3 regions of the Streptomyces sp. NPDC003248 genome follow, and region 2 is predicted to be linked to each of the others. Evidence: riboswitches for the same ligand, from Rfam matches in the RefSeq annotation. Region 2 holds a riboswitch; each other region holds the start of a gene.

Region 1 (4,527 bases), on a different contig from region 2:
AGAGCGCCACGTCCTCGGGCAGCGCCAGGCGCTCCGCCCGCTCCCGCAGCCGCAGCACGGGCAGCGTCGGGATTCCTTCCCGCAGGTCCGTGCCCGGCGTCTTGCCCGACTCGTGGGAGTCCGAGGCGATGTCCAGGACGTCGTCCGCGAGCTGGAAGGCGACTCCCAGCCGCTCGCCGTACTGCGTCAGCACGTCCACGACCGTCTCGTCGGCGCCCGACATCATCGCGCCGAACCGGCACGAGACGGCCACCAGCGAGCCGGTCTTGCCGCCCAGCACGTCGAGGTAGTGCTCGACCGGGTCCCGCCCGTCCGTCGGCCCCGCCGTCTCCAGGATCTGCCCGGTGACCAGCCGCTCGAACGCCTCCGCCTGCACCCGGACCGCCTCGGGCCCGAGGTCGGCGAGGATGTGCGAGGCCCGGGCGAAGAGGAAGTCCCCGGTGAGGACGGCGACCGAGTTCCCCCAGCGCGTGTTCGCGCTCGGCACCCCGCGCCGTACGGTCGCCTCGTCCATCACGTCGTCGTGGTACAGCGTGGCCAGGTGGGTGAGCTCCACCACCACGGCCGACGGCACGATCCCCGGCGCGTACGGGTCGCCGAACTGCGCCGCGAGCATCACGAGCAGGGGCCGGAACCGCTTTCCGCCCGCCCGTACCAGGTGCTGGGCGGCTCCCGTGATGAAGGGAACCTCGCTCTTGGTGGCCTCGAGCAAGCCTTCCTCGACAGCCGTCAATCCGGCCTGGACATCGGCTTCCAGAGCCTGGTCCCGCACGCTCAGCCCGAACGGCCCGACGACGGTCACGAGGGGTCTCCTGTCTGCTGGTGTCTACTGGCGGTTACACGGTTTGTCGATAGGTCGCTGCCATCACTCGAGTCAGCGTATCCGGTCACGTTTCGATCACTGATAAGCCCCCACGTCCCCCGGCCCCCCACGTCGCTCGACCGGGAGACGACGAGAGGAGCCCGGTTGAGCCCGGGCGGCTTCCGATCACGACCGGTATGTTTCCGATCAGCCGATACGAACGGACATTTATCGACTGACCGGGAAGCAGTGATTCATGTCCTGCGCGGAGGCGGACGTCGAATCCGCCGACCGGCCCCCTCCGCGCGACGACGCCGTCCCGGGCCCCCGCTCCCCCGGTCGGCCCGGGGCCTGCTCGCCCTCCGCGGTCAGCTCGCCCTCCGCGGTCAGCTCGCCCTCTGCGGCCCGCACCCGACCGGCCGCCCTCACCCGACCGGGAGCCTTCACCCGACCGGACGAAGGCGCACCCCGTGATCGACGCCGACGACCGTCAGGGGCGCCCTCGGCGGCGGCCGGCGTCCCCGCTGCCGGTGGCGCCGGCGTCCCTGCCTGCGCCGGTCAGCCTGACGGAGAGGCCGGGCCGCGACCGGGCAGTTCCCGCCCCTCCACAACACGCCCTATTCCAAGGGACTTAGGGCTCATTGTCCGTTTAACCCCTATTGCGCCGACGGGTGAGTTGGCTCACTCCCCACCCCCACCCCGCCCCCCGCACCGAACTCTGTGACTCCGCTTTGCGCCAAGCCAGTTGACGTTTCACGACAGCAAAGGATCAAGCACCCCATACCGCGCGGATCATGGTCAATAGGGGTGTGGTGTGATTCCGCCACTTGTTCCGGACATGTGCTCTCGCATACGTTCCCGCCACAAGTCGGGCGGACGCCGAATCCTGCCGCCGCCCTTCACCACCCATCGACGAACACTCACGCACGGCAGGAGCGGGGGACCCAGGTAGAACGCCGGGCCGTACGTCACGCACGTAACGGCCCCGGCTAGGGGTGAAGTCGTGCCGCCGTACCCGTACGGCGGCCGGCCGGGCACCTCCCCGCCCGAACCCGACAGCTCACCCCGCAGGCGCCGGAGAGGAATTCCGCCATGTCTGCTGCCGCCCAGCCCCGCCGCACCCGCCTCGCCCGCACCGTCGCCGCCGTCTGCACCGGCGCCGCCGTGCTCTCCCTTCCGTTCATGGCCGCCACGAGCGCCTCCGCCGCCACCACGACGTCGGTCACCACGACGTCGGCCACCACGGTCGCCGGGTACCCCGACAACCTCGACGGCTGGATCCGCGAGTCCCTCGCGATCATGGCCGAGCGCGGCATCCCCGGCACGTACAACGGCATCCACCGCAACATCCTCCGCGAGTCGTCGGGCAACCCGAAGGCCATCAACCTCTGGGACTCCAACGCGGCCAAGGGCACCCCGTCCAAGGGGCTGCTCCAGGTCATCGACCCGACCTTCGCCGCGTACCACGTGCCCGGCACCTCGTACGACCCGTACGACCCGGTCGCCAACATCACCGCCGCCTGCAACTACGCGGCCGCGCGCTACGGCTCCATCGACAACGTGTTCGGCGCGTACTGACCTGCGCCGAGGCGCAGGACAGGCCGGCTCCCGCGGGACACACCCCGCGGGACTCGCCCTAGGGGAAGAGTCGTTCGAGGACGACGGCCACGCCGTCGTCCTCGTTCGACGTCGTCACCTCGTCGGCCACCGCCTTCAGCTCGGGGTGGGCGTTGGCCATCGCGACACCGCGCGCCGCCCAGTCGAACATCGGGATGTCGTTGGGCATGTCACCGAAGGCCAGCGTGTCCTCGGGCCTCAGCCCGAGGTGTTCGGCGGCCAGCGCCAGCCCCGTCGCCTTGGTGATGCCGCACGGCTGGAGCTCCACCGTGCCCGGCCCGGACATGGTGACGGTCGCGAGCGAACCGACCACCGAGCGGGCCGTCGCCGCCAACTCGTCGTCGGACAGGGCGGGGTGGCGCAGCAGCACCTTGCTGATGGGCTCGCACCACAGGTCGTCGCGCGACCCGACGCGCAGGGCCGGCAGGGTCGGGTGGGGCATCCGGTAGCCCGGCTCGATGAGCGTCAGCCCGTCGACGCCGTCCTGGTCGACGGCCGCGTACACCTCGCCGACCTCGGCCTCGATCTTCCCGAGCGCGGTCTCCGCCAGGTCCCGGTCCAGGGTGACCGACCACAGCAGGCGGTCCGCGCCGGCGTCGTACACCTGTGCACCCTGGCCGCACACCGCGAGTCCCCGGCTGTGCAGGCTCGCCAGCAGCGGCCGGACCCGGGGTGCCGGGCGGCCCGTCACCACCAGGTGGCGGGCGCCGGCGGCCGCCACCCGCGCGAGCGCGTCGAGGGACCGGTCGGAGAAGGTGTCGTCGCCGCGGAGCAGCGTTCCGTCCAGGTCGGTGGCGATGAGGGAGTACGCGGCGCAGCGCGCGGCATCTGCGAAGGGGGCGGCCATGATCAGAGAATACGGATCCCCGCCCTCCCCAACTCACCGTCCCTTCCGGCCGATCCGCGGCGCAACGGGGAGAGGCGGCCGGAAACGGCTTTCACACGCAACGCCGGGTACAGGGCGGTTAAAGGCCTCTGCACCGATTGGCAACAACATGCTCCGCTGCCTACCGCCCGAACTACCTGGAGCGGTACCGTCCAAGGGTCCAGGGGGGACTTGATCGGGGGGTCAGGTTGAGCAGTGGACGTGTTCGTGTGCTCGGGCCCGAGGAGCTCGGCGAGGGGGAGCGGGAGCGGTGGCGCGCGCTGCGCGCCGCGTCCGCGGTCCCGCGCAATCCGTTCATGGAACCGGAGTTCACCGACGCCGTGGGCCGGGTGCGGCCCCGCGCGCGGGTGGCGGTGGTGTACGAGGGGCGTGAGCCGGTCGGTTTCCTGCCCCACGAGCGGGGCCGGCTCGGCCGGGGCCAGGCCCTCGCGTACGGCGTGTCGGACGCCCAGGGAGCCGTGCTGAGCCCGGGCCTCGGGCTGAACGCGGACGAACTGATGCGGGCCTGCTCCCTGTCGAGCTTCGCCTTCGACAACCTGGAGGCGGAACAGGGGCTGTTCCTGCCGCAGGTGGCCGCCGAGTACGCCTCCTACGTCATCGACGTGGAGAAGGGGTACGAGACCTACGAGTCCGTGCTGCGCGCGCAGTCGCCTAAGTTCCTGAAGACGACGCTCGCGAAGGAGCGCAGGCTGGGCCGCCAGGCCGGGCCGCTGCGGTTCGTGTTCGACGAGCGCGACCCGGCCGCGCTGCGCACGCTCATGGCGTGGAAGTCGGCGCAGTACCGCAGGACCGGCCGCCGGGACCGGTTCGCGCAGGAGTGGATCACCCGGCTGGTGGACGCCCTCGCCGAGACGCGCGCCCCGGAGTGCTCCGGCACGCTGTCCGTGCTCTACGCCGGTGAGCGGCCCGTCGCCGCGCACTTCGGACTGCGTTCAACAACCGTCCTGGCCTGCTGGTTCCCGGCCTACGACCCGGAGTTCGCGAAGTTCTCGCCGGGGCTGGTGCTGCATCTGCGGATGGCCGAGGCGTCGGCCGCGGAGGGCGTCGGCCTGCTCGATCTGGGGCGGGGCGCGGCCGAGTACAAGGACTCGCTGAAGACGGGCGAACTGCCCGTGTACGAAGGCGCGTGGACGCGTCCGGGGGTGGGCGCCGCGCTGCACTGGCTCAGCCGTGAGCCCTCCCGTCGTGCGCACCACTTCGTACGGGCCCGGCCGAGGCTGGC
Region 2 (4,527 bases):
GCGGCTCCGGCGAGCTGGACCCGGCGGCGCGGTTCTGGCACACCGGCGGCGAGAAGGCCGTGTACACCACCGACCCGGGCGCCGAGCGCGCCCGCTCGCTCGGCCTCGCCGCCGACGTCGTCCCCCTCGGCCCCCACCTCGACTGGCGCCGGCTCCTGGAACACCTCCACGACGTCCGGGGCGTGCGCCGGCTCATGGTGGAGGGCGGCGGCACCATCCACAGCCAGCTCCTGCGGGAAGGCCTCGCCGACGAACTCCAGCTCGTCCTGGCGCCCCTCTTCGTGGGCGACCCGGACGCGCCGCGGCTCTTCGGGCCCGGCGGCTACCAGGGCGGACGGCTGCGGCTGGTCGAGACACGGCGCCTCGACGACGTCGTCCTGATGCGCTACGAGCCCACCGCGCCCGGCGCCGGCCCGCTCCCCGCCGCCGCCGACCGGCACTGGCTGGCCCTCGCCTGCGAGCTGGCCGCCGCCTGCCCGCCGTCGCGGACCGCGTTCAGCGTGGGCGCGGTGGTGGTGGCCGCGGACGGGACGGAGCTGGCCCGCGGCCACTCCCGCGAGGCCGGCGACCCCGTCGTCCACGCCGAGGAGGCCGCCCTCGCGAAGATCGACCCCGCCGACCCCCGCCTGGCCACGGCCACCGTCTACAGCAGCCTCGAACCCTGCGCCCGCCGCTCCTCCCGCCCGACCCCCTGCGCCCGCCTCGTCCTCGCCGCGGGCGTCCGCAGGGTGGTGACGGCCTGGCGCGAGCCGGACACCTTCGTGACCGACGCCGACGGCACCGGCCTGCTGACGGCCGCGGGCGTCGACGTCGCCGTCCTGCCCGAGTGCGAGGAACGGGCCAAGGCGCCCAACCTGCATCTGCTGCACGGCAGTTGAGCCGGGCCGTGCCCCGCGGGGGCCGCCCCCGGGGAAGCCGTGTGCTTCGGGTCCCGCGGATGGCGTACACTGGTGTCATACCGACGCGGGGTGGAGCAGCTCGGTAGCTCGCTGGGCTCATAACCCAGAGGTCGCAGGTTCAAATCCTGTCCCCGCTACTGAAGGCCGAGGGCCGGAATCCTGATCACAGGGTTCCGGCCCTCGGTGTGTTGTGCTGTCACGCGCCCCCCAGGGCCCTTCGGCGCCCCGCCCTCAAGGCTTCCGGCGCCAGCCCCCTAGGCCTTCGGTGCCCGCCCCCAGGTCTTCGGCGTCCGCCCCGAGGTCTTCGCCGCCTCCCTTACGGAACGTGAGTGGGCGAGCGCCCTGCGCATAACAACTGAGTCACCATCAAAAAAGCCTGGAGAGGCGGTGCGTGCTCGACACCGGGTCAACTCGCCCTGATTTCATCTTCCCTGAGGTAAAAGTCCAGGCCATCAATGTTGTTGATCAAGGGGAACGGCTTGGAAACCCAGCCCTGGGTCTATTAACGTTCGATAACGCAGCGCGGTCGTCCCAGCCGTCACAAGAGGCGGCTCCGTGCGCACGCGCCGAATCCCGTAAGGGAACCGGGGAACCACCACCTTGGGGTGAATCACGCGGAGCCGCCGTGAGGTAACGGCTGGTATACGCGCGTAGGAGACCTTCCCGCTCCGAACCCGTCAGCTAACCCGGTAGGCGACGGAAGGAAAGGAGTACGCCCGCGTGGCGTCCAACCGGCCTGCCCCAGAAGCCCCGAGCGCGCCCAGCCAGACCTTCGGCTACGGCGGCTACCGCACCGACGAGGGCCCCTGGGAGGAGTGGAACCCCACCGCGGATTCCGTTCGCCCGGTACGCGGCCGGCACCGCGTCGCGAAGCAGCGCGGCGGACTCGCCCGCAGCTCCACCGTTCTCGGCGTCGGCGTCATAGCCGCCGTCGGCGCGGGCGGGATGGCCAGCGCCAACACGGGCAAGCCCCCGGTCTCCATCTCCATGCCGGACCTCCCCTCCGTGGGTTCCCTGATCTCGGACGACGACACCTCCGAGGAGTCCACGGCGTCCGCCCTCAGCAGCTTCGGCACCGCGGCCGCCGACGACGACAGCGGTGACAGCTCCGCCGACGCCGGCGAGGCGCTGCGCAGCCGGATCATGGCGCAGGCCGAGTCGCAGCAGGCCCAGCTGGAGACCAAGGCGCAGGACGCCGCCGAGGCCGCCGCCGCCAAGGCCGAGGCCGACGCGGCCGCCAAGGCGGAGAAGGAGGCGGAGGCCAAGGCCGCCGCCGCGAAGAAGAAGGCCGCCGAGGAGGCCGCGAAGAAGGCCGAGGCCGAGCGCCTCGCCGAACTCGCCAAGCAGTACACGCTGCCGACCTCCTCGTACACCATCACCTCGACGTTCGGTCAGGCCGGCGCCTACTGGTCCTCCGGCTACCACACCGGCCTCGACTTCGCCGCCCCCACCGGCACCCTGATCAAGGCCATCCACAGCGGCACCATCACCTCGGCGGGCTGGGACGGGTCGTACGGGTACAAGACCGTGCTCACCCTCGACGACGGCACCGAACTCTGGTTCGCCCACCAGTCCTCCATCAGCGTCAGCGTCGGCCAGAAGGTCTCCACCGGTGACGTGATCGGCCGCGTCGGCGCCACCGGCAACGTCACCGGCGCCCACCTCCACCTGGAGGTCCACCCCGGCGGCAGCAGCACGGGCGTCGACCCCGCGGCCTGGCTCCGGGACAAGGGGCTCAACCCCTGAGGCCGTCCCGTAGGCCCTGAGTCTTCCGGGGGCCGGTGAGGTGGTCTCCCGGATGTTTGCGAACACTTGGCCGGAGGCGTGAAATACGCGCCTCCGGCCGAGGCGTTGCCATGGAGCATGACTTCTCTGCGCAAGCTCGGCTCCTCCGACCTCGAGGTCTTCCCGCTCGCCCTCGGCGGCAACGTCTTCGGCTGGACCGCCGACGAGACGGCCACCTTCGCCGTCCTGGACGCCTACACGGCCGCCGGCGGCAACTTCGTCGACACCGCCGACTCCTACACGGCATGGATCGAGGGCAACAGCGGCGGTGAGTCCGAGACCCTCATAGGCAAGTGGCTCAAGGCCCGCGGGAACCGGGACGACGTCGTCATCGCGACGAAGGTGAGCCAGCACCCCGACTACCAGGGCCTGTCCGCCGCCACCATCAAGGCCGCCGCCGACGCCTCGCTGCGACGCCTGGGCACCGACCGCATCGACCTCTACTACACCCACTTCGACAAGCCCGAGGTGCCCGTCGAGGAGATCGTCGGCGCCCTCGACGAACTGGTGAAGGCGGGCAAGGTGCGGCACATCGCCGCCTCGAACATCTCGCCCGAGCGGCTGCGGGCCTCCCTGGACTTCTCCGACCGCGAGGGCCTCGCCCGGTACGTCGCCCTCCAGCCGCACTACAACCTCGTCTCGCGCGACACCTACGAGGGCGAGCTCCAGGACGTCGTCGCCGCGGCCGGGCTCGCCGCCGTGCCGTACTTCGCGCTCGCGGCCGGCTTCCTCACCGGCAAGTACCGGCCCGGGACGACCGTGGACAGCGCCCGGGCTGGGAGGGCCGCCCAGCACCTGGGGACCGAGCGCGGCCAGAAGGTGCTCGTCGCCCTGGACGAGATCGCGCGCGCCCACGACAGCGAGGTCGCCACCGTGGCACTGGCCTGGCTCGCGGCCCGCCCGACGGTCGTGGCGCCCATCGCCTCGGCGCGGACCGTGGAACAGCTGCCCGCGCTGCTGGGGGTGGCCGAACTGAAGCTGACCGAGGGGGAGATCGCGCGGCTGACCGAGGCCTCGGCCTGAGGGGACCGCGCCGGCCCGGCCCTTACGACCGGTAGGGGTGGTGGGGGCCGTGGCCCGGATACGGCCCCGGGTGCGGCCCCGGATACGGCCCCGCTCCCGTCGGGTAGCCGTAACCGCCTGGTCCGTGACTGGAGGGTCCCTGACCGGGCCCGCCGTAGCCCGGCCGACCGTAGCCCTGCCCGCCGTATCCGGGGTGCCCGGGCCCGTGGACCCCGTACGCCGGCCACGGCGGCACGGCCCACGGGACCGGGGGCGCCGTCATCCGGGCCGCGTGCTCCAGGGCGGGACGGGCGACGTCCTTGCGCCGCCAGAGTTCGTTGAGCAGTTCCCGCTCCCGTACGACGAAGTCGGCGCCGGCCCGGCCGAGGCTCCCCCGGTGCCGCAGGAACGCGAGGGAGGTCGCGTACGCCTCGTACCGCGCCACCTCGCGCGCGGCGGGCTTGCCCAGGTACCGGCGGGCGTGGTCGCGGGCCAGCCGCCGGGCGCGCATCGAGCCGAGCGCGTACGGCTCCCCCGGGGCGAGCCACCCCGCGGCCGCGTAGGCGGGCAGTTCCTCGCGGACGGTGCCCAGTTCCCGCTGGCGCGTCCACACCACCAGCCAGGTCAGCACCGCGAACGCCGGCACCATGAACGCCCCGTACACCGCGAGGAAGCCCCACTCGCCGAAGGAGGCCGAGCCGTTCCAGAGCGCGTGCATGACCATGGCGAGCAGCAGGCCGGCCAGCGGGAACAGGACCCGGCGGGCGCGCCGGCGGTGCCCGGAGAGCGCGGCGACGCCGAAGCCGATGCCGGTCAGGACCGTGAACAGGGGGTGCGCGAA
Region 3 (4,527 bases), on a different contig from region 2:
CTCGAACAGCGGGTCCTCGATGGAGACGAGCGGGTACGCCTCGACGAGCTCGGCGTAGTACTCGGTCATCTCGGCGGCGGAGCGGTCCTTGCCCTCGAAGGTGTAGGAGCCGTCCTTGTAGAACTCGGACGCGGCGACGTCGAGCGCCAGGGCGATCTGCTCGCCGGGGGTGTAGCCGGCCTCCTTGATCGCCTCGAGGATGAGGTCGAGGGCCTCGCGGTTGGAGCCGAGGTTCGGGGCGAAGCCGCCCTCGTCGCCGAGGCCGGTGGACAGGCCCTTGCTCTTCAGGACCTTCTTCAGGGTGTGGTAGACCTCGGTGCCCCAGCGCAGGGCCTCGGAGAAGGACTCCGCGCCGATGGGGGCGATCATGAACTCCTGGATGTCCACGTTGGAGTCGGCGTGCGAGCCGCCGTTCAGGATGTTCATCATCGGCACCGGCAGCAGGTGCGCGTTCGGGCCGCCCAGGTAGCGGAACAGCGGCAGGTCGCTGGCCTCGGAGGCGGCGTGGGCGACGGCGAGGGAGACGCCGAGGATGGCGTTGGCGCCCAGGGAGCCCTTGTTGTCGGTGGCGTCCAGGTCGAACATCGCCTGGTCGATCAGGCGCTGCTCGGTGGCGTCGTAGCCGACCAGCTCCGGGCCGATCTGCTCGATGACGGCGAGGACGGCCTTCTCGACGCCCTTGCCCTGGTAGCGGTTCGGGTCACCGTCGCGGAGCTCGATGGCCTCGAAGGCGCCGGTGGAGGCGCCGGACGGGACGGCGGCACGACCCGTGCTGCCGTCGTCGAGGCCGACCTCGACCTCGACCGTGGGGTTGCCTCGGGAGTCCAGGATTTCCCGGGCTACGACGACGTCGATGGACGGCACGAGCATCTCCTTCGTGGGATGTGACGCTGGTTGTGCGGGGCACGTGGGCCGCGGGCGGCCCTTGTTGATCCCTTGATGTGGCCTTGCGACTAGAGCCTAACCGTCCCGGGGCCGCCGACAGCCGACCGACCGCCCCGTGGACAGGCTGACGGTACACATTGTTCCCGCCCGGAACAAAGAGGGTGACCAACAGGCGGATGGCGGGCGGGCAAAGAAATACCCCGCCCCGGCGCGTACGGGGGAACGCGCGCCGGGGCGGGGCGCCCGTGGGGACGGGGGGGACCCTCACGAGGTCTTCAGTGTGCGGACCACACCTGTGCGGGGGCTGTGGCCACCCTGGGAGCCAGGTGTCACTTCAGGTGCAGCTGCTGGCCAGGGTAGATGAGGTCGGCGTCGTCGACGATGTCCTTGTTGAGCTGGAACAGCTTCTCCCAGCCGCCCGCGACGTCCTGCTCCTGGGCGATGGAGCTGAGGGTGTCGCCGGTGACCACCTTGTACTCGCCGTCGCCCTTCTCGACCTTCTCGCCGGTCGGGGTGGTGACCGTCTTCTGGCTCTCGGCGGCCGGGCGCTCGGTGGAGCGGGAGGTGCTCTGCTGCTCGGTCGAACGGCTCGTGGTGCCGGAGTCCGCCGAGGAACCGGAGCCGGAGCCCGTGGAAGTACCGCTGGAGGAGCCGGCCGAGGAGTCGGAGGAGTCGGACGAGGAGGTGCCGCCGGTGTAGGCGGCGCCGGACAGGTCCTTGCCGCAGACCGGCCAGGCGCCCTTGCCCTGGCTCGCGAGGACCTTCTCGGCGATCTGGATCTGCTGGGACTTGGTGGCCTTGTCGGCGGTGGCGGCGTACTGCGTGCCGCCGTTCGCGGCCCAGGTGGAGGCGGAGAACTGGAGGCCGCCGTAGTAGCCGTTGCCGGTGTTGATGGACCAGTTGCCGCCGGACTCGCACTGGGCGACCGCGTCCCACTCGGAGGCGGTGGCGGCGGAGGCGTTGCCGGCCGCCATCAGCGGGGCGGCGACGGCGGCGCCGGTGACACCGGCGACGGCGATGGCGCGGGTGGCCTTGGACGGACGACGGTGCTTGCCCTTGCCGGAGAACAGCATGGATCGATCCCCTCACCGACGCCTGCGAGGTGAGCTGTCGGGTTCGGGCCGGTTGAGTTGCCCGGCCACGCCTCTTCTTCGGAAGGCGTGGCTTCACCCCTAGCCGCGTCCGTCAACCACCCGGTGCGGCACTTACCTTGGGTCCCCCGCTCCTGCCTGCGGCGCTTGACGCGACGACTGTTCCCGGGTGGCCGCTGGCAGGATTCGGCGTTGCGACGGCCGGGGCTCGGGTTGCCGAGCGGTCCTGACCGTAGGCAGGCGATCGGGGGAATTTCAAAGACGATCAGGGCTTCTGAGACTCATCCCACACTTTCGCCAAACCGGACATTCGGCGCGAAGCGTGACGTGAACTCCCCCCGTTTTCACGGCTTTTACGCCCTATTCGACGCCTGTCGCAAGCGTCTGACCGGGCACGATGTTGCCCGGGTCGGCGCCGATGACGTCCTTGTTCTCGGCGTAGAGCGCACGCCATCCGCCGTCGAGGCCAAGGGAGTCGGCGATGGTGACGAGGGAGTCGCCCGCCTGGACGGTGTAGGTGGCCGCCGTGCCGCTGAGGGTGTCGGCGGCATGCCGGCCGGAGGAGGCGGTGGTGGTGCCGTCGGCCGTCGTCTCCTCGGCGCTGCCGCCGCGGTGGCGGCCCGAGCCGGTGGACGCGGTGTCGTCGGACGCGGTGTCGTCGGACGCGGTGCCGCTGGACGTGGTGCCGCTGGACAGCGCGTCGGCCGAACCGGTGTCGATCAGGCTCCATGAGCCCACGTCCTGGGCCGGGTTGTCCGAGGCGTCCGCCTCCGGGGTCGCGGTGGACGAGCCGCCGCCCGCCGCGGAGCCGCTCGCACCGGAACCGGTGGACGTGTCGGACGTTGCGGACTTGTCCGACGCGGAGGAGGAAGAGGAAGAAGGGGACGATGCGGACGCTTCCGGAGAATCCGTGGCGGATCCGGTGGCCGCACCGGTGGAGTCCTCGCCGGAATCCGCGGAGGAGCCGGAGGAGTCGGAGGACTTGGAGGAGGAGCCGGAGGAATCCGACGAGTCGGACGACTCCTTGGACAGGTCGGACAGGCCGGACGTCACGGAGGAGTCGGACGAATCCTCGGCCACGCCGGTGTCCAGGTCCGCCGAGCCGGAGTCCGCGCTCAGACCGGACGTCAGCCCGCACGTGCCCCACGCGCCGACGCCCTGGTCCGCGAGGACCTTCTGGGCGACGGATATCTGCTGGTTGCGGCTGGCCAGGTCCGGGCGCGGGGCGTAGTCGAGCCCGCCGTACGCCTCCCAGTTCTCCTGGGTCAGGGACAGGCCGCCGTACTCGCCGCCGCCCTCGTTGGCGCTCCAGGAGCCCCCGGTCTCGCACTCCGCCACCGTGTCCCAGACCGTGTTGTCCGCGGCGCTCGCGCCGGTGGCGCCGAGCAGCGGGATGGCGATGGCCGAGCCGGTCACACCGGCCGCGACGAGGAGGGCCGGGGCCTGGCGGGGGCGACGATGACGACCGTTCCCGGTGAGCATGCGGGGGGCCTTTCTCGAGACAGCATTGACCCGCGCGACGGATGGTGCCGAGGCGCCGCGCTGACGAGTGAACGTATCGGCACACGATCACTTGTCACAAGTTAATGCCGCGCGGATCACGTGAAGATCACAGAGTCGAGAAGCCGACACCTCCGCTTCGCCGTTCCCTCACATGACGGTCGGTCAGCGGACGGCTGCGGGGTGTGGGGGGTGGTGGCCGGCGGGGCGTGCGTCGCTCACCGGGGCGTGGGGGGCGTGAACTCCACGGGGAGGGTGCGCAGTCCGCGCATGATGAGACCGCCGCGCCACCTCAGGTCGGCCGGGTCCGCCGCGAGGCGCAGGTCGGGCAGCCGGGTGAGGAGGGTGGCGAGCGCGGTCCGGCCCTCCAGCCGGGCGAGCGGGGCGCCCAGGCAGTAGTGGATGCCGTGGCCGTAGCCGAGGTGCTGGTTGTCGCGGCGGGAGAGGTCCAGGGTGTCGGGGTCGGTGAAGCGCTCCGGGTCGCGGTCGGCGGCCGCGAGGACGACGAGGACGGGGTCGCCGGGTGCGATGTCCTGGCCGCCGATGGTGAGCGGGTGGGTGGCGAAGCGCCAGGTGGCGAGCTCCACGGGACCGTCGAAGCGCAGGAGTTCCTCGATGCCGGTCTCCAGCAGGCCGGGGTCGCCGGCGGCCAGGGAGTCCTGGAGCCGCCGGCGCTGGCCGGGGTGGGTGAGCAGGGCGTAGGTGCCGTTGCCGATGAGGTTGACGGTGGTCTCGAAACCGGCGAACAGCAGGATGAAGGCCATGGCGGCGGCCTCGTTCTCGGTGAGGTGCTCACCGTGGTCGGAGGCGCGGATGAGGCCGGAGATGAGGTCCTCGCCGGGGGTCGGTTCGGCGGGGAGGGCCTCGCGCTTGCGGTGGATGAGTTCGGACAGGTAGCCGCGCATCTTCTTCACCGACCGTGCGACACCGCCGCGCGGTCCGCCGCCGTGCCGGATCATCATCCCGGCCCAGTCGCGGAAGTCGTCCTGGTCCTCCCTGGGGACGCCCAGCAGGTCGCAGATGGCGTAGATGGGGAGGGGGAAGGCGAAGT

Evidence for each region. A riboswitch is a leader RNA that binds a small molecule or an ion and turns the genes downstream of it on or off. The one in region 2 is predicted to bind cyclic di-AMP.
Region 1: linked by a shared signal. The riboswitch ahead of ACZ3KJ_RS11115 (transglycosylase SLT domain-containing protein) and the one ahead of ACZ3KJ_RS05380 (M23 family metallopeptidase) in region 2 are both predicted to bind cyclic di-AMP.
Region 3: linked by a shared signal. The riboswitch ahead of ACZ3KJ_RS16495 (transglycosylase family protein) and the one ahead of ACZ3KJ_RS05380 (M23 family metallopeptidase) in region 2 are both predicted to bind cyclic di-AMP.

Annotation. Positions count from the first base shown of each region.
Region 1 covers NZ_JBVHDT010000003.1:501,471-505,997, forward strand. Annotated here, with positions in the region: gene ACZ3KJ_RS11110 (polyprenyl synthetase family protein) at 1-802, opposite strand, end outside; cyclic di-AMP (ydaO/yuaA leader) riboswitch at 1,710-1,889, shown strand; gene ACZ3KJ_RS11115 (transglycosylase SLT domain-containing protein) at 1,895-2,380, shown strand; gene ACZ3KJ_RS11120 (HAD family hydrolase) at 2,439-3,266, opposite strand; gene ACZ3KJ_RS11125 (GNAT family N-acetyltransferase) at 3,515-4,527, shown strand, end outside.
Region 2 covers NZ_JBVHDT010000002.1:17,392-21,918, reverse strand. Annotated here, with positions in the region: gene ACZ3KJ_RS05390 (dihydrofolate reductase family protein) at 1-878, shown strand, start outside; tRNA gene ACZ3KJ_RS05385 (tRNA-Met) at 963-1,036, shown strand; cyclic di-AMP (ydaO/yuaA leader) riboswitch at 1,454-1,610, shown strand; gene ACZ3KJ_RS05380 (M23 family metallopeptidase) at 1,620-2,645, shown strand; gene ACZ3KJ_RS05375 (aldo/keto reductase) at 2,763-3,707, shown strand; gene ACZ3KJ_RS05370 (PrsW family intramembrane metalloprotease) at 3,730-4,527, opposite strand, start outside.
Region 3 covers NZ_JBVHDT010000006.1:84,902-89,428, forward strand. Annotated here, with positions in the region: gene eno (phosphopyruvate hydratase) at 1-864, opposite strand, end outside; gene ACZ3KJ_RS16495 (transglycosylase family protein) at 1,215-1,958, opposite strand; cyclic di-AMP (ydaO/yuaA leader) riboswitch at 1,963-2,132, opposite strand; gene ACZ3KJ_RS16500 (transglycosylase family protein) at 2,337-3,458, opposite strand; gene ACZ3KJ_RS16505 (cytochrome P450 family protein) at 3,695-4,527, opposite strand, start outside.